Regions from separate parts of the Cryocola sp. 340MFSha3.1 genome, predicted to be linked through region 3. Evidence: predicted binding sites of a transcription regulator. Region 3 holds the regulator's gene; each other region holds the start of a gene.

Region 1 (7,704 bases), on a different contig from region 3:
GCGCACACATGCCCGACTCAGCATCCCCTGCATAGACTGACGGCCTGATGCACTCACGTCTGCTCGACCGCTGGAACGCGATCTCCCTGCGCACGAAGATCACGGGCGTGACCGTGCTCATGCTGACGCTCGGGCTGCTCGTGACCGGTATCGGCACGATGTCGATGCTGAAGCCGGTGCTCCTCGACCAGCTGGATGCGCAGCTCTCCGCCGCCTCGGGGGCGTCGTACCTGAACACGTACCTCGGCACGGCGTCGTCGGACGACGACCAGATCGCGACCGACTCGAGCCCGTCGGACTACTTCGCGGCGCTGTACGACTCCAGCGGCAAGCTGGTGAAGAGCAACTGGTCGAACATCCCGTACGCGCACCGGCCGGCGATCCCCTCCACCCTGACCCTCCCCGAGGCGAAGAGCATGAACGGCGGCTTCACGCTGCCGAGCAACGACGGCCGCACGACGTACCGCGCCCTCGCGACAACGCAGACGTTCGCCGGCAGCGGTGAGCTGGCCACCGCGATCGTCGCGACGACCACATCGCAGATCGACACGGTGATGGCGAGCTTCCTCGCGATCTTCCTCGGCTTCGGAGTGATCGTGATCGTGGTCGGGGCCGGGCTCACGCGGATGCTGGTCACGACGACGTTCTCGCCGCTGCGCGAGGTGGAGCAGACGGCCGCCGCCATCGCCGACGGAGACTTCAGCCAGCGCCTCGGCGGGGCGACTCCCAATACGGAGGTCGGACGCCTCAACCGCTCCCTCAACACCATGCTGAACCGCATCGACCGCGCGTTCAGCGACCGCGCGCGCACGATCGATCAGATGCGTCGCTTCGTCGGCGACGCCTCCCACGAGCTCCGCACCCCGCTGGTCTCGGTGCGCGGCTACGCCGAGCTGTACCGGATGGGTGCGCTGCAGACGCCCGAGGACGTCGCGCAGGCCATGGATCGCATCGAGAAGGAGGCGATCCGCATGGGCATCCTCGTAGAGGACCTCCTCGAGCTCGCCCGGCTCGATGAGACCAAACCGCTCGACCTGCGCCGCGTCGACCTCGTCAAGATCGCGCAGGACGCGGCGATGGATGCGATGGCCGGCTCCCCAGGACGCGTCGTCACGGTCCTCACGCCCGAGCCGCTTCCGCCCGCGGACGACGACGCCGCGGAGCCCGGGCTCGACACCGTCCCGATGACCATCCCCGACACCGACGCGCGCGCCGCGAACGCCACGGGCCCGATCGCCTTCGCGGGATCGGCGCTCGCCCGCCTGCGCCGCGGCCGCAACCGCCGCGCGACGACCGGCCCGCTGCCCATCACGACGGCCGAGAAGGTGGTGCTCACGCAGCCCGCCCCATCGGAGCCCGCGATCGTCATGGCGGAGGAGAACAAGCTCCGCCAGGTCGTCACCAACCTGATGGGCAACGCCCTGCGCTACACGCCGGAGGGCAGCCCGATCGAGATCGCGGTGCAGATCGACCATCGCACCGAGCGCGGCATCATCGAGGTCCGCGACCACGGCGAGGGAATCCCGCCGCAGATCCGCGAGAAGATCTTCCAGCGCTTCTGGCGCGCCGACACGTCGCGCGCCCGCGAGACCGGCGGAAGCGGCCTCGGCCTCGCCATCGTCTCCTCCATCGTCGCCGCCCACAACGGCACGGTCGACGTGGTCGACACCGAGGGCGGGGGCGCGACCTTCCGCGTCTCGCTGCCGCTCGCCGGCTCCCCCGCCTCCCCGAGTCCGCTCGCCCCGTAAGCGCTCCCCCGCCGCGTCGCGTTCGCAGCGGAACGCCGCGTCGGAGCGCCGGAAACGGAGGGGATCCGGCCCACTGGCGCGCCGGTCCGCCTCCGTTCGTGGCGAATCGCCGCGGGCCGCGCACGATTCTCCTCCGTTTGCGCGGGGTGCAGTCAGCCGCACGTGAAAGGCCCGGGCACGCGAAGAGGGCGCCTCCCCGATGGGGAGACGCCCTCTGCGTGGTGCGGGGACTTAGAAGTCCATGCCTGCGCCCGGGTCGCCGACCGGAGCCGGGTTCTTCTCGGGCTTGTCGGCGACGACGGCCTCGGTGGTGAGGAACAGGCCCGCGATGGACGCCGCGTTCTGCAGCGCCGAACGGGTGACCTTCACCGGGTCGTTGATGCCGGAGGCCAGCATGTCGACGTACTCGCCGGTCGCGGCGTTGAGGCCGTGGCCGACCGGGAGGTTGCGGACCTTCTCGACGACGACGCCGGCCTCGAGGCCCGCGTTGATCGCGATCTGCTTCAGCGGAGCCTCGATGGCGACCTTGACGATGTTGGCGCCGGTCGCCTCGTCACCGGTGAGCTCCAGCTTCTCGAAGGCGGTCTTGCCGGCCTGGATGAGGGCGACGCCACCACCGGCGACGATGCCCTCCTCGACGGCGGCCTTCGCGTTGCGCACGGCGTCCTCGATACGGTGCTTGCGCTCCTTGAGCTCGACCTCGGTGGCCGCGCCCGCCTTGATGACGGCGACGCCACCGGCGAGCTTGGCGAGGCGCTCCTGCAGCTTCTCGCGGTCGTAGTCCGAGTCGGTCGACTCGATCTCGTTGCGGATCTGCTGCACGCGGCCGGCGATGACCTCCGGGTCGCCCGCACCCTCGACGATCGTGGTCTCGTCCTTGGTGATGACGACCTTGCGGGCCTGGCCGAGCAGGTCGAGGGTGACGTTCTCGAGCTTGAGACCGACCTCCTCGGAGATGACCTGGCCGCCGGTGAGGATCGCGATGTCCTGCAGCATGGCCTTGCGGCGGTCGCCGAAGCCCGGAGCCTTGACGGCGACGGACTTGAAGATGCCGCGGATCTTGTTGACGATCAGGGTCGCCAGGGCCTCGCCGTCGACGTCCTCAGCGATGATGAGGAGCGGCTTGTTGGCCTGGATCACCTTGTCAACGATCGGCAGGAGGTCCTTGATGTTGCTGATCTTCTGGTTGGCGATGAGGATGTACGGGTCCTCGAACACCGCCTCCTGGCGGTCCTGGTCGGTCACGAAGTACTGCGACAGGAAGCCCTTGTCGAAGCGCATGCCCTCGGTGAGCTCGAGCTCGGTGCCGAAGGTGTTCGACTCCTCGACGGTGACGACGCCCTCCTTGCCGACCTTGTCGATCGCCTCGGCGATGATCTCGCCGATGGTGGTGTCGCCGGCGGAGATGGACGCGGTGGCCGCGATCTCCTCCTTGGTCTCGACCTCCTTGGCGGAGGCGACGAGCTCCTCGGTGACCGCCGCGACGGCCTTCTCGATGCCGCGCTTCAGGGTGATCGGGTCAGCGCCGGCCGCGACGTTCCGCAGGCCCTCCTTGACCAGGGCCTGAGCGAGGACGGTCGCGGTGGTGGTTCCGTCACCGGCGACGTCGTCGGTCTTCTTGGCGACCTCCTTGACGAGCTCCGCGCCGATCTTCTCGTACGGGTCGTCGAGCTCGATCTCCTTCGCGATGGAGACGCCGTCGTTGGTGATCGTCGGGGCGCCCCACTTCTTCTCGAGGACGACGTTACGACCGCGCGGGCCCAGGGTCACCTTGACCGTGTCGGCCAGGGTGTTCAGGCCGCGCTCGAGGCCGCGGCGGGCGTCCTCGTTGAAAGCAATGATCTTTGCCATGTGTTTCTCGTCCCTCCCGGACGTGTGCGAAAGATTCCGTCTATTAGCACTCGATCAGATGGAGTGCTAAAGCGATTCTGGCACTCGCCGCGGTGGAGTGCAAGATCACTCCGCGACCGGCGAACACCGGGAGCAACGGCGAAGCGCCGCCCCCGATGGGGACGGCGCTCCGCAGATTCGTTGGTTCGCTGTGCTCAGGCCAGCCGCACCGACTCGGCCTGCGGGCCCTTCTGCCCGGTGCCGACCTCGAAAACGACCTGCTGGCCCTCTTCGAGGACCTTGTATCCGTTCATGTCAATCGCGGAGTAATGAACGAAAACGTCCTGTCCCCCTCCATCGACGGTGATGAAGCCGTAGCCCTTCTCAGCGTTGAACCACTTCACGGTCCCGTTCGCCATGCATTACTCCCATTGCTGTGTCGCTCGCGCGATCCGTCGCCGCACGTTGACTCCCGATCCTAATGCTTTCAATAGGCGGCGACGCCAGAGATTTCGTGAATCGATTCCGAAATGAGGCGAAAGTTAAACACGCGCGAAACAAAGGGATCGGGCGGTCGTGGAGCCGGGATCAGCCCGTGAAGTTCGCGCCGATCACGACGGTGATGTCCGCGCCGGTGTCGTCAAAGGCATTGCTCTGCTGGATGGTCGCGCCCGGCAGCGACTGCACGACCCCGAGGGCGGCGGCCTGGTTGGCGGGATTGCCGTAGTAGACGATGGTCGTCGCCAGGTCGTTGCGGTCGGCGTTCGCGAGCGCGCTGACCGTCCAGCCCGCGGCCTTCAGCTTGTCGCCGACGGTCTGCGCCAGGCCTTCCGTCGACGTGCCGTTCAGCACGTTGACCTGCAGCGCGGGGTTCACGGTCGGGACGATCGTCGGGGTCGGGGTGGGCGTCGGCGTCTGCGAACGGGATGCCGAGGCCGACGGCCCGTGGAACGAGATGTTGCCGTTGATGACGGAGAGACCGAAGATGCCGGCGCCGACCAGCACGATCGTGGCGAGCGCCGCCCATCCCACCGCCATCCATGCGCGGCCCCGCGGGCGCGGCGCCCGGTGCGCGCCGACGCGCTTCAGGTCGTCGGGGATCTCGTCGAACCTGTCGCGGGGGTACTTCTCAGCCATCGGGGGATGCGGTCCTCGGGGTCAGTCGCCGGACGGGAGGGTCCGTGCGTGTCGTGCGGCCAGCCTCGCCTCGCGCAGCCGCAGCAGCCTCTTGACGAGCATGGGGTCGTGGCGGAGAGCGGCCGGGCGGTCGATCAGCGCACCGAGCAACTGATAGTACCGAGCCGCCGAGAGACCGAACTCCTCGCGGATGGCCTGCTCCTTGGCTCCGGCGTGACGCCACCACTGGCGTTCGAACGCGAGGATCGCGGCATCCCGATCGCTCAGCTGGTCCGTGTCCGAGGGCTCGCGGTCGGCGGCAGGCCGTTCGTCGGCTGACCGGGTCACGCGCACCGCCTTCCCTCGTCACGGACGCCGGACGGTGCCGGACATGCCGGTCGCGCCCCGCGCTCGCGCATCATCCTAGGGCGCAGGCCCTGTGTGTTCCCCGTTTCCTCCCGGCACGTCGCGGGACGAAACGGGAACAGCCGTCGCGGCGTCGCCGTTTAGTCTGGTGACGACGAAAGGGAGAGGCATGGCAACGAACGAGACGGCCCAGGACGGATACACGGTCTCCAAGAGCGAGAACGAGTGGCGTGAGGAGCTCAGCCCGGAGCAGTACGCGGTGCTTCGCGAGGCCGGGACGGAGCGCCCGTGGACCGGTGAGCTGCTCGACGAGAGCCGCTCCGGCCTCTACACCTGTGCGGCGTGCGGAGCGGAGCTGTTCAAGTCGGGCACCAAGTTCGACTCGGGATGCGGTTGGCCGAGCTTCTACGAGTCCGTCCGCCCGGAGGCCGTGCAGCTGATCGAGGACACGAGCCTCGGCATGGTCCGCACCGAGGTGCGCTGCGCCTCCTGCGGTTCGCACCTCGGGCACGTCTTCCCCGACGGCTTCGGCACGCCGACCGGCGACCGCTACTGCATGAACTCGCTGTCGCTGAACTTCACGCCGGAGTCCTGATGACGACAGGCGCGACGGCCGCGGGCTCCGCCGGCGACCTCGCCGAGCGCGTCGCCGCGCGCCGGTCGTACTCGCGGGTGACGCCGGACGCGCCGACCCACGAGGAGCTGCTGCCCCTGGTGGCGGCGGCCGGCCGGGTCGCCGACCACAGCGCGCTGCACCCGTGGCGTCTGATCGAGCTCCGCGGCGACGCGCGGCTGCGGCTCGGCCAGGCGTTCGTGCGGGATGCGAAGGCGACCGGATCGGAGGCGGAGAAGCTCGCATCCAAGCCGCTGCGCTCCTCTCTCTTGATCGCGATCGTGTCCGTGCGGACGAAGAGCGAGAAGGTTCCCGGCTGGGAGCAGGATGCGGTGGCGTCGGGAGTGGCCCACATCCTGAGCCTGCTGCTCCACGACGCGGGCTGGGGCGTGATGTGGCGGACCGGCCACCACACCCGGTCGAAGGCGGTGCACAGGATGCACGGACTGAAGAAGAACGAGCGGCTGCTCGGCTGGCTGTACGTGGGTGGCATCCCCGCGGACAGCAAGGAGGGGTACCGCCGGTCGCTCGACCCCGAGCGCTTCCTGACGGCGCTGGACTAGGCGGACTGCCGTCGCCATCGCCAGCGGATGCTGGCGATGGCGACCGCGACGATCGCGAGCAGCGTGCCGCCGATCGTCGAGAACGCGAGGGTGTGGCCTGCGGTCGGCAGGAGCAGGTCGAGCAGGAGGGCGGAGGCCAGCTGGCCCGCAACCGTCGCCAGACCGAGCAGCAGCACCCCGGTGATCCGCACGAGGAACGCGGTCACCCCGATGAAGATGCAGCCGATCGCCCCGCCGATGTAGAGCCAGGGTTCCGTCGGCAGGCGTGCGGGGAGTCCGGCCAGCGCCCAGTGTCCGAGCATGAGCACCAGCAGAACCGACGTGCCGACGGCGAAGTTGATGAACGTGGCCGTCAGCGCGCTCTCGGCGACGACGCGGACCTGGCCGTTGACGGCCTGCTGCCAGCCGGTGCCGAGACCCGCGATGAAGGGGAGCACCATCATCCACACCGGGGCGCTGCCCCCGAACTGCGCCGACACCGCCCAGGTGACCGCGACGAGGGCGAGCAGTGCTCCGACGAGTCGTGCGGCCGTCAGCGGGCGGCGGCCGCCCGGGCCGAGACCGACGCGGTCGAGCACGAGGCCGCTGATGGTCTGACCGGCCACGACCGCGACGGTGAACAGCGCAACGCCGAGCGCGGCGGCCGTCAATCCCTGCGAGAGCACCAGGAACGAGCCGGCGGCGCCGCCTAGCACGTACCACCAGCGCAGACCGCGGCCGCGGAGCGCGTCACGCACGCGCGCCAGGCCTCGTCGGCCGGCCGGCACGATCGCCAGCGCGACCGTGAGGATCACGAGGCCGGAGCCGAACGAGATGGCAGCGGCCGTGAACCCGTCACCGAGCCGGCTCCCCAGCTCGCCGTTGATGCGCGACTGCAGCGCGACCAGCGCACCGCACAGGAGCGCGAGGACGAGAGCGAGCCAGAGCGGGAACGAGCGAGGAGTCACTCCCCCAAGCCTAGGCCCGCCCGCGGAACGGCTCAGGGAGCGGGCGCCTCGCCGTCGGTCGGCTCCGGCTTCGGCAGCCAGTCGATGTTCTCCTCCGGCGCGACCTCCTTCTCCTCGGTGAGGTCGTAGTCGTCGTCGTTCTTCTTGTCGCTCATGCCGCCACCCTACGCTCAGCCGGCGACAGCGCCGGGCGTGTCCGCCAGCGCGCCGAGCGGCGACTCGATCGCGTCGGCGATGTCGCGCAGGAACCCCGCAGCGACTCCCCCGTCGGTGACCCGGTGATCGAACACGAGCGACAGCTGCAGGATGCGGCGCGGCACGATCGCGCCGTCCACGACCCACGGCCGCTCGATCGCCCGGCCGAGGCCGAGGATGGCGACCTCGGGGTGGTTGATGATCGCTGCGCTGCCGTCGACCCCGAGGCTTCCGTAGTTGTTGATCGTGAACGTCGAGCCGGCGAGCTCGGCGGGCGGGAGGGTGCCCTCGCGGGCCGCCCGCGCCAGACGGTCGAGCTCCGCATC
Region 2 (7,704 bases), on a different contig from region 3:
GTCGCGGAGGGTGCGGACGATCGCGTCGAACGCCTCCCAGCTGCGGGCCGCGCGGCCGGTGCCGCCGTAGACGACCAGGTCGTCCGGGCGTTCGGCGACCTCCGGGTCGAGGTTGTTCATCAGCATCCGCAGCGGGGCCTCGGTCTGCCAGCTCTTGGCGCTGAGCTCGGTGCCTCGCGCCGCGCGCACCGGTCGGGCTCCATCCATGGTTCTCGTTCCTTTCGTTACCCCGTCGAGTCCGCGAAGGCTGACGGTTTCGACGCTGATTTCGTGCAGTTTGTGCGTACTCGACGGTGGGGGTCAGGGGAGGTGGGCGGCGGCGCGGAGGGCGCCGGAGGTCACGAGGACGTAGGCGGCCTCGATCTCGGGGGAGAGGTGGCGGTCGGGGCCCGGGCCCGGGACGACCCTCCGCAGTGTCGCGATGACGGCTCCCGTGGCGGGGCCCGGCTGCAGCGGGGCGCGCAGGTCGGCTCCCCGGGCGGCGGTCATGACCTCGATCGCGATCACGCGGGCGAGCCCGTCGATGGCGCGGCGTAGCTTGCGGGCGGCCGCCCATCCCATCGACACGTGGTCCTCCTGCATGGCCGACGAGGGGATGCTGTCCACCGACGCCGGCGCGGCCAGCCGCTTCAGCTCGGAGACGATCCCGGCGGCCGTGTACTGGGCGATCATCAGACCGGAGTCGACGCCGACTTCATGGGCGAGGAATGGCGGCAGCCCCTGGTTGCGCGCAGGGTCGAGGAAGCGGTCGGTGCGGCGCTCCGACATGCTGGCGACGTCGGCGACGGCGATCGCGAGGAAGTCGAGCACGTACGCGACCGGCGCTCCGTGGAAGTTGCCGTTCGACTCCACCCGCCCGTCGAGGGTGAGCACCGGGTTGTCCACGGCCGAGGCCAACTCGCGCTCGGCCACCAGCTCCGCGTGCGCGACGGTGTCGCGTGCGGCGCCGTGCACCTGCGGAGAGCACCGGAGCGAGTAGGCGTCCTGCACCCGGGTGCACTCCGGTCCCTTGTGACTCGCGACGATCGGCGAGCCGGCGAGCAGGGCGCGCAGGTTCGTCGCCGAGACCGCCTGGCCGGCCTGCGGCCGCAGCCGCTGCAGGTCGTCGGCGAACACCGCGTCGGTGCCGAGCAGCGCCTCGACGCTCATCGCGGCGGCGATGTCGGCGTCGGTCAGCAAGCCGTGGAGGTCGTGGATGGCGAGCGCGAGCATCCCGAGCATCCCGTCGGTGCCGTTGATGAGCGCGAGTCCCTCCTTCTCGGCGAGGACCACGGGCTCGATTCCCGCAGCGGCGAGGGCGTCGGCCGCGTCGACCGGTTCGCCGTCGACCCGCACGCGGCCCTCGCCCATCGCCGCCAGGGCGCAGTGGGCGAGCGGCGCGAGGTCGCCGGAGCACCCGAGCGAGCCGTACTCGTGGACGACCGGCGTGATCCCCGCATTGAGGAGGGCGGCGTAGGTCTCGACGGTATGGGGTCGCGCACCCGTGCGCGCGGTCATCAGCGTGGACAGGCGCAGCAGCATGAGGGCACGGACGACCTCGCGCTCGACCTCGGGACCGGATCCGGCCGCGTGCGAGCGCACGAGGCTCGCCTGCAGCTGCGCTCGGCGATCGGCGGGGATGAATGTCGTGGCGAGTGCGCCGAAGCCGGTCGAGATGCCGTAGTGCGGCTCGGTGTCGTCGGCGAGGGCGTCGACGATCGCGCGGGAGGCGGCGACTCCGGCGAGGGCGTCGGGGTCGAGTTCGACGCGGGCGTCGTGGCGCGCGACGGCGACCACGTCGTCGATGGTGAGCGGTCCGGCACCGACGGTGACGGCGGTCTGGGTCTGGAGCATGGTCCGATCCTCGCGCCGCGCGGTCGTGAGCGCTCCGGCTGTAGGCTGCTCGGTGTCCGGGATCCCAGACACGGGCGCGGCTACCGGCGAGGGAGGTGGATGCGGTGAGCAAGGTCCCCGCGGCGGAGAACACCCTCCGCGTCCTCGCCTACCTCGGAGCCCAGCGCGGCCCGGCCCCGGCTGCCGCCATCGCCTCTGCCCTCGGCTTGCCCCGCTCGACCGTCTACCACCTGCTCGCCGTGCTCACCGAGCACGGTTTCGTGCTGCACTTCCCCGAGGCGCGCCGATACGGCTTGGGCGTCGCCGCCTACGAGCTGTCGAGCGCCTTCTCGCGTCAGCAGCCGCTGAGCCGGCTCGGCCGGCCGATCGTGGCGGCGCTGGTGGATGCGATCGGCGAGTCCGGGCACGTCGCCGTACTCCATGGTCGTGATGTCGTCTACATCGTGGAGGAGCGCGCGCCCCGGCGGCCGCGACTGGTAACGGATGTGGGGGTGCGTCTTCCGGCTCACCTGACGGCGAGCGGACGCGCGCTTCTCGCGACCCTGCCGCGCGAGCAGCTCCGCGCGCTCTATCCGGATTCCGGCGCGTTCGAGGACCGCACGGGCTCCGGCCCGCACTCCTACGCCGAGCTGCGCCGAGTCGTGACGGAGGCCCGCGAGCGCGGCTACGCCACCGAGGACGGCGACGTCACCCCGGGCTTCGCCTCCGTCGCGGTGTCGGTGCGCGACCATGCGGGCTGGCCCGCCGCGGGCATCGCGGTCACCTTCCCGCGCGATAACGTTGCGCCGGAGGGGTGGGATGCGCTCGCCGCCCGGGTGCGCGAAGCCGCGGCCGAGCTGTCCCGGCGCATCCGCGGGAGCTGACGCCGGCCGGCGCGGCGGCTAGCGTGTGGGAACGGCGAGCGACTTGGCGTAGCAGACCGACCACGGATCGTCGGCGTACGCCCCGAAGTTCGGGATGCGCACGTAGCCCGAGCGCTCGTACAGTGCGATCGCCGCGTGCTGCAGCGGACCTGTCTCCAGTCGCACCTCGACGATGCCTGCTCCTTCAGCGGCGGACTCGATCGCGCCGAGCAGACGGCGGGCGAGGCCCTGACCGCGGGCGTCCTCGTGCACGAACATGCGCTTGAGCTCGGCGCGGGGGAGGGCGTCGCTCCGCGAGCCGTCCGCGCCCTCGGAACCGTCGGCCACCAGGGCGGCGATGCCCAGCGCACGCCCGTCGACCCGTGCGACGAACACGGTGACGCCCGGGCGCTCGAGTTCGGACACATCCAGCAGGTAGCAGCTCTCGGCCGGGTACAGCGCGAAAGCGAACTCGTCGCTCAAGCGCAGCAGCTCCTCGACCTCCGGCTGCCGGGCCGGTTCGGGGCGGATCTCGATCGGCATGCGTCGATGCTAGCCGCGGCGTGTGTCGCCGGTGTTTCCGGGACCTCCTCGAGGCGCACACGGAAGCGGGCCGACGGCTTCCCGCCGCCGGCCCGCCCCACCGCGTGAACCCGGGCGTCAGGCCCGGCTCGGGGTCCGGTTCTCGGCGCTGACCATCCAGGCGTACTGCTCGAGCCGCTCGATGATCGCGTGCAGCAGGTCCGCAGAGGTCGGGTCCTCCTCATCCACGTCGTCGTGCACGTCGCGCATGGTGCGGACGACCGCCTCGAGGCGCTCGGTGATCAGGTCGACCGTCTCGGTGGTGTCGACCTCGCCGTTGGGGAACTCGGGCAGGCTGGTCTGCTCGGCGACGGTCGCGCTGCGGCCGTCGGGGGTCGCGTGGAGGGCGCGGAGGCGCTCTGCGACGTCGTCGCTGAACTCGCGGGCGGCCTCGACGATCTCGTCGAGCTGGAGGTGGAGGTCGCGGAAGTTGCGTCCGACGACGTTCCAGTGCGCCTGCTTGCCCTGCAGGTGCAGCTCGATCAGGTCGACGTGCACGCGCTGGAGGTTCTGCGCCAGTTCGGCGGAGGCGACGAAGCCGTGCTCGGCGTGCTCGCGGCGGGTCGGGGCGACGCCGACGGCGGCCGTACGACGTACGGAGGCGGTCTTCGGCGCGGTCTTCTTGGCGGTGCTCTTGGTGCTCGTCTTGGTCTGGCTTGCGGCCACGATGGGTCCCTTCCGTTCGATGGACGACGCTGACGGTAGGCCGTCGCCGACGGTTCGGGAAGCGGGTTGACGTGGTCGCAATCCCCTTGGCACTCTCCGGGTGCGAGTGCTAAAATCTGTGGTCGAAAAGAGAGTGCAAAGGGCCTCTCATCAGGTGATCCAGAAGAAAGGGGTACATCCAATGGCCATGTCGTTCGATCCTTTCTCCCAGCTGGACCGGATCGCGCAGAGCATCTTCGACACCAGCCGCCAGCCGCGCATCATGCCGGTGGACCTGTTCCGAGAGGGTGAGCGCTACATCCTGAACGCCGACCTCCCCGGCGCCGATCCCGCGTCGGTCGACGTCGACGTCGACGGGCACCTGCTCACCATCCGGGCGGTCCGCAGTGCGGCCGACCGCGACGGCGCCCGCTGGCTCGCCCAGGAGCGCCCGTACGGCGCGTACATGCGTCAGTTCACGATCGGCGACGACGTCGATCCCGACGGCATCACCGCGTCGTACGACAACGGTGTGCTCAGCGTCATCATCCCGGTGGCCGAGCGGGCGAAGCCGCGGAAGATCGCGGTGGAGTCGTCGGGCTCCAGCGAGACGAAGGCGGTGTCGGCCGGCTGATCGAGCCGGTCTCAGCGCACGAGCCGAGGGCGCGTCGTCACTGGGCGGCGCGCCCTCGCGCCACCCACTCCAAGCGACGCAGCGTCTCCGCGTTGCGCACGTGCAGCATGCTGTCCGCCAGCACGTCCGGGATGCGGGTCACCGGACCGGAGTACGGAAACTCCTCCATCCGCACGACGCAGCCGCCTGCGCGGGGCTTCACGTCGATGATCACCCGCTCGGAGCCGAACGGCCGTGTCTTCGCCTCGAGCACCATCCGGCGCGGCGGGTCCCACTCGTCGATGCGCGTCTCGTCGTTCAGGACGAGCGGCCAGACGCCGATGGAGTGATGGAGACGGGATCCGACGGCCGGGTACCGGCTGTCGGCGGCGCGCAGTCGCGAGGCGCCGACGACCCAGGTCGGATAGACCCAGGGGTCGGCGAGGACGGCGAAGACCTGCTCGGGCGTGCAGGCCATACGGCGGACGTTGACAGACATGTTCACTGCTCCGGAAGCTCGTGAGGATGGACGGGGTCGGGCAGCGCGGCGACGGGCCGGGCGATCGTCTGGTCGGGACCCGGCGCCAGGTCCGGCATCCGGGTGAAGCCGAACTCGTGGCGGAGGGCGCTGCGTGCGGCGTAGTACCCGCCGAGTCCGTGCACGCCCGGCCCGGGCGCCGCGGACGACGACGCCAGGTAGAGTCCGTGGCCGGGCATGCGCCACGGGTCGGTGGAGAGGACGGGGCGGGCCACCAGCTGACCGAAGTCCGGCGCGCCCGCCGAAATGTCCCCGCCGATGTAGTTCGGATCGTGCTGCTCCATCTGCACCGCGTTCTTGGTCGCCGTCCCGATGATGAGGTCGCGGAAGCCGGGGGCGAACTCCTCGATGCGCCGGATGATCGCCTCTGTCTGATCCTCCGTCGAACCGCGCGGGACGTGCGTGTACGTCCACAGGACGTGCTTGCCCGCCGGCGCCCGCGTCCCGTCGAACAGGGAGGGCTGCGAGACCAGGACGTACGGTGCGTCGCTGTGCCGCCCGGCGGCGACCGCGTTCTCGGCGCGAGCCGCCTCGGCGCGCGATCCACCCAGGTGCACGGTTGCGGTCTCGTACAGGTCCGGATTCGTCCACGGCACCGGGCCGGAGAGCGCGAAGTCGGCCTTGAACACGCCGTTGCCGTCGCGGAACCGGGAGATGCGCCGCAGGTAACCGCTGGGCAACCGGTCCTCGGCCAGCTGCGCGGCGTGCTTCACGTGCGTATCGAAGACGACGATCCGCGAGTCGGGGAGCTCGGCGAGAGACTCGACGGGCGTGTCGGTGACGACCTCGCCGCCGTGAGCGACGATGTCGGCGACCATCGCATCCGCGATCGCCTGGCTGCCGCCGACCGGGATGGGCCAGCCGCGTGCGTGCGCGTAGGTCGCCAGCGTCATTCCGGCGGCTGCTCCTGCGACGCTCGGCAGGGGGACGGTCGTGTGGGCGAAGACGCCGGAGAGCAGAGCGCCCGGCGCCTCGGTCCGGAACGGCAGGTCCCACCACGGGCCGCCCTGAGCGATGGCGGTCAGCCCGAACCGTGCGGCGACGAGGGGATGCCGTGGCACCTGCAGCAGCTGCGAACCGGTGAACTGGGCCACGGCGTCCGCGTGTTCGACCAGCGGGCCGAGCAGGGCGCGCCAGGCGGGGCCGTCGACGCCCAGCGCATCCACCGTGCGGTCGAGGTCGAGGTACGCCATCGCTACCCGGCCCCCAGGAAGCGGATTGCCGTATGACGCGGTCGGCACGACGAACGGCACGCGCTTCTCCAGACCGAATCTGCGGAAGAAGCCGGATGCGAAAGCCAGCGGATGGACGGCCGAGCAGACGTCGTGCCGGAAGCCGGGGAGGGTGAGCTCCTCGGTCCGCAGGCCGCCGCCCACCGTCGCGTTGCGCTCGTACACCCGCACCGACAGACCGGCGCGCGCGAGCGTGACGGCGGCGGAGAGACCGTTCGGGCCCGACCCGATCACGACGGCGTCGAGCTTGCCCGCTGCAGGCCGGTTCCCCGGGGGCGTGTTCGCGGAGGGAGCGCTCATACCTCCCTGTATACCCCGCACCTCGGCGCACACGGAGAGGGATCAGCAGTCCGTTCCCAGCATCCATGCACTATCGTGGGGAGGTCGGCTCTTGACACTGCGCGATCTGCGCGGATGGGTTTGTCAGTCAAGTGGGCCGGTTCCGTACCCGATCGGCGGTATGGATCACACAATCGTGAACGGCCCCGGACACAGTTCGCCCGGGAATCATTCGGTGCGCTGCGGCGTGCCGCCGAGCACTCGACATGAACCCAGGAAGAACATCCATGCCCGGATACAACAACGACCGACGATCGCAGAAGCCGTCCCGCGGCGGAGCGCCCAAGAGTAGCAGCAACCCGAGCCCCAAGCACCGCGGCTACCGCGCGGAGGAGCCGGCATCCGGCAAGAAGGCCCGCTGGAGCGCCGACGAGCGTGCCGCGCGCGGCCGCTCGACGTACGGAACCCGCGACGACAGCACCGGCCGCGGCCGCACCGGGCGCCCCAACTGGGAGCCTCGCGGCAAGGACGCCCGCCGCACCGAGCGGGTGTGGGAGGAGCGCGCGCCGCGCCAGGACCGCCCCCGCCGCGACGGCGACGACCGTCCCCGCCGCAGCTTCGACGACCGCGCGGACCGTCCACGTCGTGACTTCGGTGACCGGACCGAGCGTCCGCGTCGTGAGTACGACGACCGTCCGCGTCGGGACTTCGGTGACCGCGCTGAGCGTCCGCGTCGTGACTTCGGTGACCGCGCTGAGCGTCCGCGTCGTGAGTACGACGACCGTCCGCGTCGCGATTTCGGTGACCGTGCCGAGCGTCCGCGTCGTGAGTACGACGACCGTCCGCGTCGGGACTTCGGGGACCGGACCGAGCGTCCGCGTCGCGATTTCGGTGACCGTGCCGAGCGTCCGCGTCGCGAGTACGACGACCGTCCGCGTCGGGACTTCAGCGACCGCAACGAGCGTCCGCGTCGTCAGTTCGACGACCGCACCGAGCGCCCGCGCCGCGACTCGGACTTCTACCCGTCGCGCGACGAGAAGCCGGCCTTCACACCGACCGACGACGTCGTGCTCGAGCGTCTCGAGGCGGAGGCCATCCAGGCCGAGGACGTCGACGGCGTGACCTTCGCCGACCTGGGCC
Region 3 (7,704 bases):
GTTTGCGGACTCGACGGTGGGGGTGAGTGCGAGGGGTAGGGTCACCAGCGGTGGAGAGACGCGTTGAGGACGGCGAGGGCTGCGGGGCCGGCGGTCGAGGTGCGGAGCACCGTGGAGCCCAGGCGCACGAGTTCGGCGCCCGCGTCGCGGAAGGCGGCCAGCTCTTGCGGCGCGATCCCGCCCTCCGGACCGACGACGAGCACCAGGTCACGGCCGTCCGGCTCGACGGCGGTCAGGGGCTCCGTCGCGTCCGGCTCGAGGACGAGCACCCGCGCCGACGCCGCCAGCGCAGCGATCTGCTTCGTCGTCGCCAGCTCGCCGACCTCGGGCGTCCAGGCCCGGATGGACTGTTTGGCTGCCTCCCGCACGATCGTCGCCCAGCGCTCCCGGCCCTTCGCGACTTTGGTGCCCTCCCAGCGCGAGACCGAACGGGATGCGGCCCACGGCACCACCGCATCCACACCGAGCTCGGTAGCGGCCTGGATCGCGAGCTCATCCCTGTCGCCCTTGGCGAGCGCCTGCACCAGCGTGATCGTCGGGGTCTCGCGCTCGACGCGCGAGACCGACTCGACGTCGATCGTCAGCTCGGTGTTCGTCGAGACGAGCACCTCGCCCGACGCGACGAGCCCGCGTCCGTTGCCGATGAGCACCGACTCCCCCGGTCGCGTGCGGTTCACGGTCGCGGCGTGCTTCGCTTCGGCGCCGGTCAGCGACAGCCGGGAGCCGACCTCGACGTCGTCGAGGTCCTCACGCAGGTAGAGGGACGCCATGACCCGCTAGAGGTTCAGGAACCGGTCGCGCAGCTTCGCGAACAGCCCCTGCTGGAACCGGGCCAGCGACGGCTCCGGACCCTTGTGGGCCGCGGCGAACTTCTTGATCAGGTCCTTCTCCTTGTGGTCGAGCTTCGTCGGAGTGACCACCTGGATGCCGACCCGGAGGTCGCCGCGGCCGGTGCCGCGGAGGTGCGTGATCCCGCGGTCCTTCACCGTGATGATGTCGGCGGACTGCGTGCCGGGCTTGAGCTCGAGCCGGATGTCGCCGTCGAGCGCCTTCACCGTCGCGGTCGTTCCGAGGATCGCATCCGTCATCGACAGCTCCAGCGTGCAGAGCAGGTCGTCGCCGTCGCGGCTGAAGACGTCGTGGTGCTTGACCTTGATCTCGAGGTAGAGGTCGCCGTTGGGGCCGCCGGCCGGGCCGGCCTCGCCGCTGCCCGGCATCTGCAGGCGCAGGCCCGTGTCGACGCCCGCGGGGATGTCGACCGGGACGGTCCGACGCGCGCGCACCCGACCCTGCCCCTGGCAGGTGACGCACGGCGTCGCGATGACGGTGCCGTAGCCGCGGCAGGTGCCGCAGGGGCTCGACGTCATCACGTTGCCGAGCAGCGACCGGACGGAGCGCTGGATGCTGCCGGTGCCGTGGCAGATGTCGCACGTCACCGGCTGCGTGCCCGGCTGGCAGCACGAGCCGTTGCAGGTCTCGCAGACCACGGCCGTGTCGACCTCCAGGTCGCGGTGGGTGCCGAAAATGACCTCGTCGAGGTCGACCTCGACGCGCAACAGGGCGTCCTGTCCGCGCTCCCGGCGGGACCGCGGACCGCGGCTCGCACCGCCGCCTCCGCCGAAGAACGTCTCGAAGATGTCGCTGAAGCCGGCGAAGTCGGCTCCGCCCGCGCCTCCGCCGAAGCCGCCGGAGCCGCCCAGGTCGTACTGCTGCCGTTGCTGCGGGTCGCTGAGCACGTCGTACGCGTGCGTGACGAGCTTGAAGCGCTCCTGCGCCTCGGCGCTGGGATTCACGTCCGGGTGGAGCTCGCGCGCCAGTCGGCGGTACGCCTTCTTGATCTCATCGGGGCTGGCGTCGCGCTCGACGCCGAGGACTTCGTAGTGGTCGGCCACGTGGGGCTGTTCCTTCTTCTTTCGTCGCGTGTGGTGATCGCCGGATGCTGGTGCGGCCTACTGGTCGCCGAGCAGCCGGGAGAGGTAGCGGGCGACCGCGCGGACGGCGGCCATGTTGCCCGAGTAGTCCATGCGGAGCGGTCCGAGGAGCCCGACGCGGGCCACATCCGATCCCGCCGCACTGTAACCGCTGGAGAGCACGGATGCTTCCGTCAGCCCGAAACCGGCGTTCTCGCGGCCGATGCTGACGGCGACGCCGTGCTGGTCGGTGGCCATCTCGTCGAACAGCCGGAGCAGGACGACCTGCTCCTCGATCGCTTCGAGGACCGGGGTGATGGTTCCGGGGAAGTCGAGCTCGGTGCGCACCAGGTTCGCCGCGCCTGCCATGACCAGCTTCTCCTGCCGATTGGCCGCGATCTGGTCGAGGAGTGCGCTCGCCACGGGCTCCACCAGGGCGCGCGTGCGCTCCGTGAGGGCATCGGGCAGTTCGCGCAGCCGCGTGGCGGCCTCCGCCAGGGTCAGCCCCGCCGCCGCGCCGTTGATCGCGCCGCGGATCTCGGCCACATCCTCATCGCTCAGATCGGCCGGGAGCTCGATCACGCGCTGCTCGACGGCGCCGGAATCGGTGATGAGCACGCTCAGCAGGCGGTGCGACGCGAGCGCGACCAGCTCGATGTGCCGGATGCGGGAGCGCGCGACCGACGGATACTGCACCAGCGCGACCTGATTGGTCAGCTGGGAGAGCAGCCGGACGGTCCGCGAGAGTACATCGTCGAGGTCGACCGACTGGCCGAGGAACGTCTCGATCGCGGTGCGCTGGGCCGAGGTGAGCGGACGCATCTCTGCCAGGTGATCGACGAACAGCCGGTAGCCCTTGTCGGTGGGGACGCGCCCGGAGGACGTGTGCGGGGCCGCGATCAGCTCCTCTTCCTCCAGCAGCGCCATGTCGTTGCGGATCGTCGCGGCGGACACACCGAAGGAGTGGCGCTCGACGATGCTCTTCGAACCGACCGGCTCGCGCGACGCCACGTAGTCCTGGACGATGACGCGCAACACTTCGAGGCTGCGTTCCGAGACCATCTCCGCCTCCCGTCGACCGTTTAGCACTCGCTCTTCCTGAGTGCCAATCCTACCGCGTCGAAACGCGGCGCGGATGATTGCTGCCTGTGACACGGCCGCAGTACCGTATGCTCACCGGTTCGACGCACCGTCGCAGCCGATCACGAAAGGGTTCCGCCGAATGACCGACCCGAACCAGCCGACCGACCCTGCGGGTGGGGTCCCCCCGCAGCAGCCCGGCGGCGTTCCGCCCCAGCAGCCCTACTCCAACGTCCCTCCCCAGCAGCCGTACGGCCAGCCCGCCGGGCAGCAGCCGTACGCCGCCGCACCCGCCGCCCCGCTCGACGCCGCGCAGGACAAGCAGTGGGCCGCATTCGCTCACCTCGGCGGCATCCTCTGGATCCTCCCGTCGCTGATCATCTGGCTCGTGTTCAAGGACCGCGGCCGCCTCACCAACCAGGAGGCCAAGGAGGCCCTCAACTGGCAGATCACGTGGATCATCGCCTGGGTGGCCTCGCAGATCATCGGCGTGATCATCGGCAGCTTCACCTACGGGATCGGCTACCTGCTGTTCGGCCTGCTCATCCCGTGGGCGCTGTACATCATCAACCTGGTGTTCTCGATCCTCGGCTTCGTCCGCGTGAACAGCGGAGGCACGTACCGGTACCCGGTGAACTTCCGCTTCATCAAGTAGCTCCAGCCGGGCGGCATTCGGTCCCCAGCCGGGCGTCGGCGCGTTCAGGCTCTTTTCAGCCTGCGCCCCCGCGCCCTAGGCTGGGGGCCGAACACGTCCATCCCCAGCTCTTGAGGAGAACCGCGCCATGTCCGCGACACCCCCGCCGCCGCCACCCCAGCAGCCTTACGGAGGCGGCGCGCAGCAGCTCAGCCCCGCCGACGAGAAGCTCTGGGCGACGCTCGTCCAGATCGGCGGCATCCTGTTCAACTGGATCCCGGCGCTCATCGGCTACCTGGTGCTGAAGGACCGCGGGCCGTTCGTCCGCGCCCACACCGCGACCGCCCTGAACTTCCAGATCACCATCTTCATCGCGTACGTCGTCGGCGGACTGCTCTCGATCGTCTTCATCGGGATCTTCGTCATCCTCGCCGCGTGGGTGCTCAACATCGTGTTCAGCATCATCGCAGCTGTGAAGGCCAACCAGGGCGAGTACTACACGTACCCGATCGCCATCCGGTTCGTCAGCTAGACGCGACGCACCTCTCAGGCGGCCTCGTCCGCCAGCAGCCGCCGCACCACCGCGTCGGCCAGGAGCCGCCCCCGCAGGGTCAGAACGATCGATCCGCGGAGGGCGGCTCTTCCGTCCACCAGACCGTCGGCGATCAGACCGGGCACCTCGTGCCGGCCCGCCTCTCCCAGTTCGGCCGTGCGCAGCCCGTCGCGGATGCGCGAGAGCAGCAGCACCCGCTCCACCCGCCGGGTCTCGGCGTCGAGTGTCTCCCGGCCCGCTGCGGGCGACTCCCCCGCCAGCACGCGCTGTGCGTAGGCCGCGGGGTGCTTCACGTTCCACCAGCGGACGCCGCCGACGTGGCTGTGCGCCCCGGGTCCGACCCCCCACCAGTCGTGGCCGAGCCAGTAGGCGAGATTGTGGCGGGACCGGTGGGATGCGCCGGTCGCCCAGTTGCTGACCTCGTACCACTCGTAGCCGGCGTCGGAGAGGCGCGTGTCCGCCAGCTCGTACATGTCGGCTTCGAGGTCGTCGTCGGGCTCCGGCACCTGCCCGGAGCGGATCTGTCGTGCCAGCTTGGTGCCCTGCTCGACGATCAGCGCGTAGGCGGACAGGTGGTCCGGCTCGCAGGCGAGGGCGGTGTCGAGGCTGCGCGACCAGTCGTCGAGCGACTCCCCCGGCGTCCCATAGATCAGGTCGAGACTGACCTGCAGGCCGGCTTCACGCGCCCAGCCGACCACCAGCGGGATGCGAGCAGGGTCGTGCGTACGCTCCAGCGTCTCCAGCACGTGTGGGACGGCGGACTGCATCCCGAACGACACCCGGGTGAACCCGGCGTCGGCGAGTCGCTGCAGGTCGTCCGCATCCACGGAGTCCGGATTCGCCTCGGTGGTGACCTCGGCGCCGTCGGCCAGACCCCACGCGTCGCGCACGGCGCCGAGCATCGCGGCGAGGTCGCCGGGCGGAAGCAGTGTCGGCGTCCCGCCGCCGAAGAACACCGTCGACACCGTGCGGTCGGGCACGCCGCTCGCGCGCAGGGCATCGGCGGCGAATCCGACCTCACGCACGGCATGACCCGCGTAGTCCGACTGCGAGACTCCGCGGAGCTCGGTCGCCGTGTACGTGTTGAAGTCGCAGTAGCCGCAGCGCACCCGGCAGAACGGCACGTGAAGGTAGACGCCGAAGTCGCGTTCGTGCGCGCCGTCGGCGGCGCTCGCGGGCAGCAGGCCGTCGGCCGGCGCGGGGTCGCCGATGGGGAGGACGCTCGGCATCAGGCAGACCGGACGGGGTGGAGCGCGCGCAGGTACTTCGCCGTGTAGCGGCGCTGGACCATCGCCAGCACCGGCGCGACCAGACGGTAGAACGCGTTGGAGGGCCGCGACAGGGCGCGCAGCACGAACCAGACCGTGCCGTCGTCGCGCTGCTCGACCAAGAACAGCTCCTCGCCGCTCTCGGGATGCCCGTGAAGAGTCCCGTAGGCGAACCCGCGCCGGTGCGGCTCGTCGACGACGTAGACGACGCGGATCGGTGCGGACACGCGGAACGGGCCGAACGGGATCTTGAGCACAGCGGTCATGCCGTTGCGGACGAACGGGGTGCCGTCGTCGGCGAACACGTCCTCCTCCGGACGGTTCTCGCGCATGCGGACGGGCGTGCCGTCCGGACCGAACTCGACGCCCTCGTACTGCACGCCGGTTCCCTCGCGCACATCCGTCACCTGGATCCCGCTGCCCTTCTGCACGCCCCACGCCATGAGCGCGGTCGCCGCGGTCTCGAACCGCTCGTCCCCGCTGCCCAGCCGGATGCTACGCTCCAGCGGCTTGTAGCCCTTCGGCGGGTAGTACAGCAGATCGGCCGCCTGGGTGCCGCCGACCGCCCCGTACGTGACGGGTTGGTCGGTGAACGTCGAGCGGCGCATATATTCATCATCCGCCATGTCGAGCGGGTTCGCGAAACGGGGGTTCGCCAGCCGGAAGGTGTCACAAAGTATCGTGGGCACATGCGCCTGGTAGTCCGCTTAGCAGTTGCTATCTCGGTCTTGTATTTATGTGGTATCGCGATCATCGCGCTTTCCGAATGGGACCATCACTCAGACGGTGCCGTGCATCAATGGATTATCGGCGTGCTGTATGCGAGCAGTCCGTTCGCGCTGGCTCTCATATCCGTGTTAGTCATCGCCGTCGGCTACAGAATCGCGCCGAAGCTCCCTGTCGACCACGCAGAACCAAGTCCTAAAAGACCGCAAGCTTGGGCTGATCAGCCTGTCGACCTCGAAGCCACGGACGATTACGACCGACTTGCGTTCGTGAACTCGCTGGTGCGCGTCCTGAGCGAAGTCCGCGTTAGCCGAGACTCAAGTGTGATTGGTCTCGCCGGCCCGTGGGGTGCCGGAAAGACTTCGGTACTCGTCACTGTTATGAACGAGTTGGCTCGTTCAGGGAAGTCGAGTGAGGCCTGGGCAATTGGCCAGCTGAACCCGTGGCGCTATTCGTCTCTCGATTCCTTGACGGCGGCGTTCTTTGTGCAACTTCGCGCGGCAATCCCGACCGGGCAACGCTGGGACGACTCGCGCGCGGCCCTTGGGAGGCTGCTTGCCTCCTTGGCGCCGTTTGGCTCGCTAACGGCAGCCGCCGGCTTGGACTCATCAAAGGGGCTTGAGGCGCTTGCCCATCAGATGGGAGTCGGCGATTGGTGGCGCACCCAGAGCCAGGCGGAGACAGCGCTCCGCAGGTTAGACACACCAATCTTGATGGTCATCGATGATATAGACAGACTTACGCCCGCCGAGGTATTGGAACTAATGCGGCTAATCCGTCAAGTGGGGCGCCTCCCAAACGTCCACTACCTACTCGCTTACGACGAAACGTCCCTTCTCGATCTCATCGCCGAATCTGGGATCGTTGGAAAGTCAGCTCATCGGGCACGCGAGTATCTCGAAAAGATGGTTCAAGTTCGCGTTGACATGCCGCCGCTGAGGCCGCGACAGCTGAATATGGCGGTGGATAGCGTGCTCGATCCGATAGTTGAGAGCGACCTGACCGGTCGCACCACGCAACGGGGGGCAGAGTTCGCGTTCACTTTCCAGCTATACATGGCGCCCGCGCTGACTACTCCTCGCAAGGTCGAGAGATGGCTGACACACGTTCGACTGCTCTACCCGCCACTCAAGGAGGACGTTGACTTCTTCGATTTTGCAATCATCCGCTGGGCATGCCTGGAATGGCCGCGTCTTGCCGAATTCCTAGTCAGCCATAGATCTCGATTGTTTCCAGACGCCATCTGGTTCGCGGAACATCGTAACGATGACCCGGCGGAAGCGAGTGAATGGTGGAGGGAGCACCTCGACACCGTCGCGGGTTCCCGCGAAGACGGCGAACTCCTGTTCGGAGTCCTGGCGCGAATATTTCCTACCGTAGAGGGTGCCCGGAACGCTCGGGCGGTGAGTTCCAGCTTGGACAGCGTGCGCAATCGACGCGGGATTGGTCACCCAGACTTCTTCGAGCGCTACTTCGCATTGGATGTACCCGTAGAAGAGCTCACCGAACGGGTGCTTGCGACTGGTTTAGAAG

What was found. The regulator HrcA, encoded in region 3, represses chaperone genes, less so after heat shock. The targets are predictions, from matches to a motif close to TTNGCACTCGNNNNNNNCGAGTGCNAA.
Region 1: the regulator HrcA is predicted to act here: its motif matches at 3,643-3,669, upstream of groL (chaperonin GroEL).
Region 2: the regulator HrcA is predicted to act here: its motif matches at 4,010-4,036, upstream of H284_RS0113450 (Hsp20/alpha crystallin family protein).

The regions. Positions count from the first base shown of each region.
Region 1 is NZ_KB911088.1:1,077,838-1,085,541, reverse strand. Features, by position in the region: gene H284_RS0116340 (sensor histidine kinase) at 48-1,748, shown strand; gene groL (chaperonin GroEL) at 1,980-3,599, opposite strand; gene H284_RS0116330 (cold-shock protein) at 3,794-3,997, opposite strand; gene H284_RS0116325 (LytR C-terminal domain-containing protein) at 4,167-4,715, opposite strand; gene H284_RS0116320 (DUF3263 domain-containing protein) at 4,737-5,048, opposite strand; gene msrB (peptide-methionine (R)-S-oxide reductase MsrB) at 5,230-5,655, shown strand; gene H284_RS0116310 (nitroreductase family protein) at 5,655-6,236, shown strand; gene H284_RS0116305 (DMT family transporter) at 6,233-7,183, opposite strand; gene H284_RS21265 (hypothetical protein) at 7,216-7,338, opposite strand; partial or broken gene H284_RS21220 (dihydrolipoamide acetyltransferase family protein) at 7,354-7,704, opposite strand, start outside.
Region 2 is NZ_KB911088.1:503,951-511,654, forward strand. Features, by position in the region: gene hutU (urocanate hydratase) at 1-207, opposite strand, end outside; gene hutH (histidine ammonia-lyase) at 301-1,833, opposite strand; gene H284_RS0113435 (IclR family transcriptional regulator) at 1,938-2,696, shown strand; gene H284_RS0113440 (GNAT family N-acetyltransferase) at 2,715-3,218, opposite strand; gene H284_RS0113445 (Dps family protein) at 3,336-3,923, opposite strand; gene H284_RS0113450 (Hsp20/alpha crystallin family protein) at 4,105-4,536, shown strand; gene H284_RS0113455 (SRPBCC family protein) at 4,574-5,020, opposite strand; gene H284_RS0113460 (phytoene desaturase family protein) at 5,017-6,585, opposite strand; gene H284_RS0113465 (DEAD/DEAH box helicase) at 6,852-7,704, shown strand, end outside.
Region 3 is NZ_KB911087.1:188,026-195,729, forward strand. Features, by position in the region: gene H284_RS0100955 (16S rRNA (uracil(1498)-N(3))-methyltransferase) at 42-770, opposite strand; gene dnaJ (molecular chaperone DnaJ) at 777-1,892, opposite strand; gene hrcA (heat-inducible transcriptional repressor HrcA) at 1,950-2,972, opposite strand; gene H284_RS0100970 (DUF4870 domain-containing protein) at 3,133-3,645, shown strand; gene H284_RS0100975 (DUF4870 domain-containing protein) at 3,773-4,156, shown strand; gene hemW (radical SAM family heme chaperone HemW) at 4,171-5,406, opposite strand; gene H284_RS0100985 (DUF1990 domain-containing protein) at 5,406-6,071, opposite strand; gene H284_RS20625 (KAP family P-loop NTPase fold protein) at 6,135-7,704, shown strand, end outside.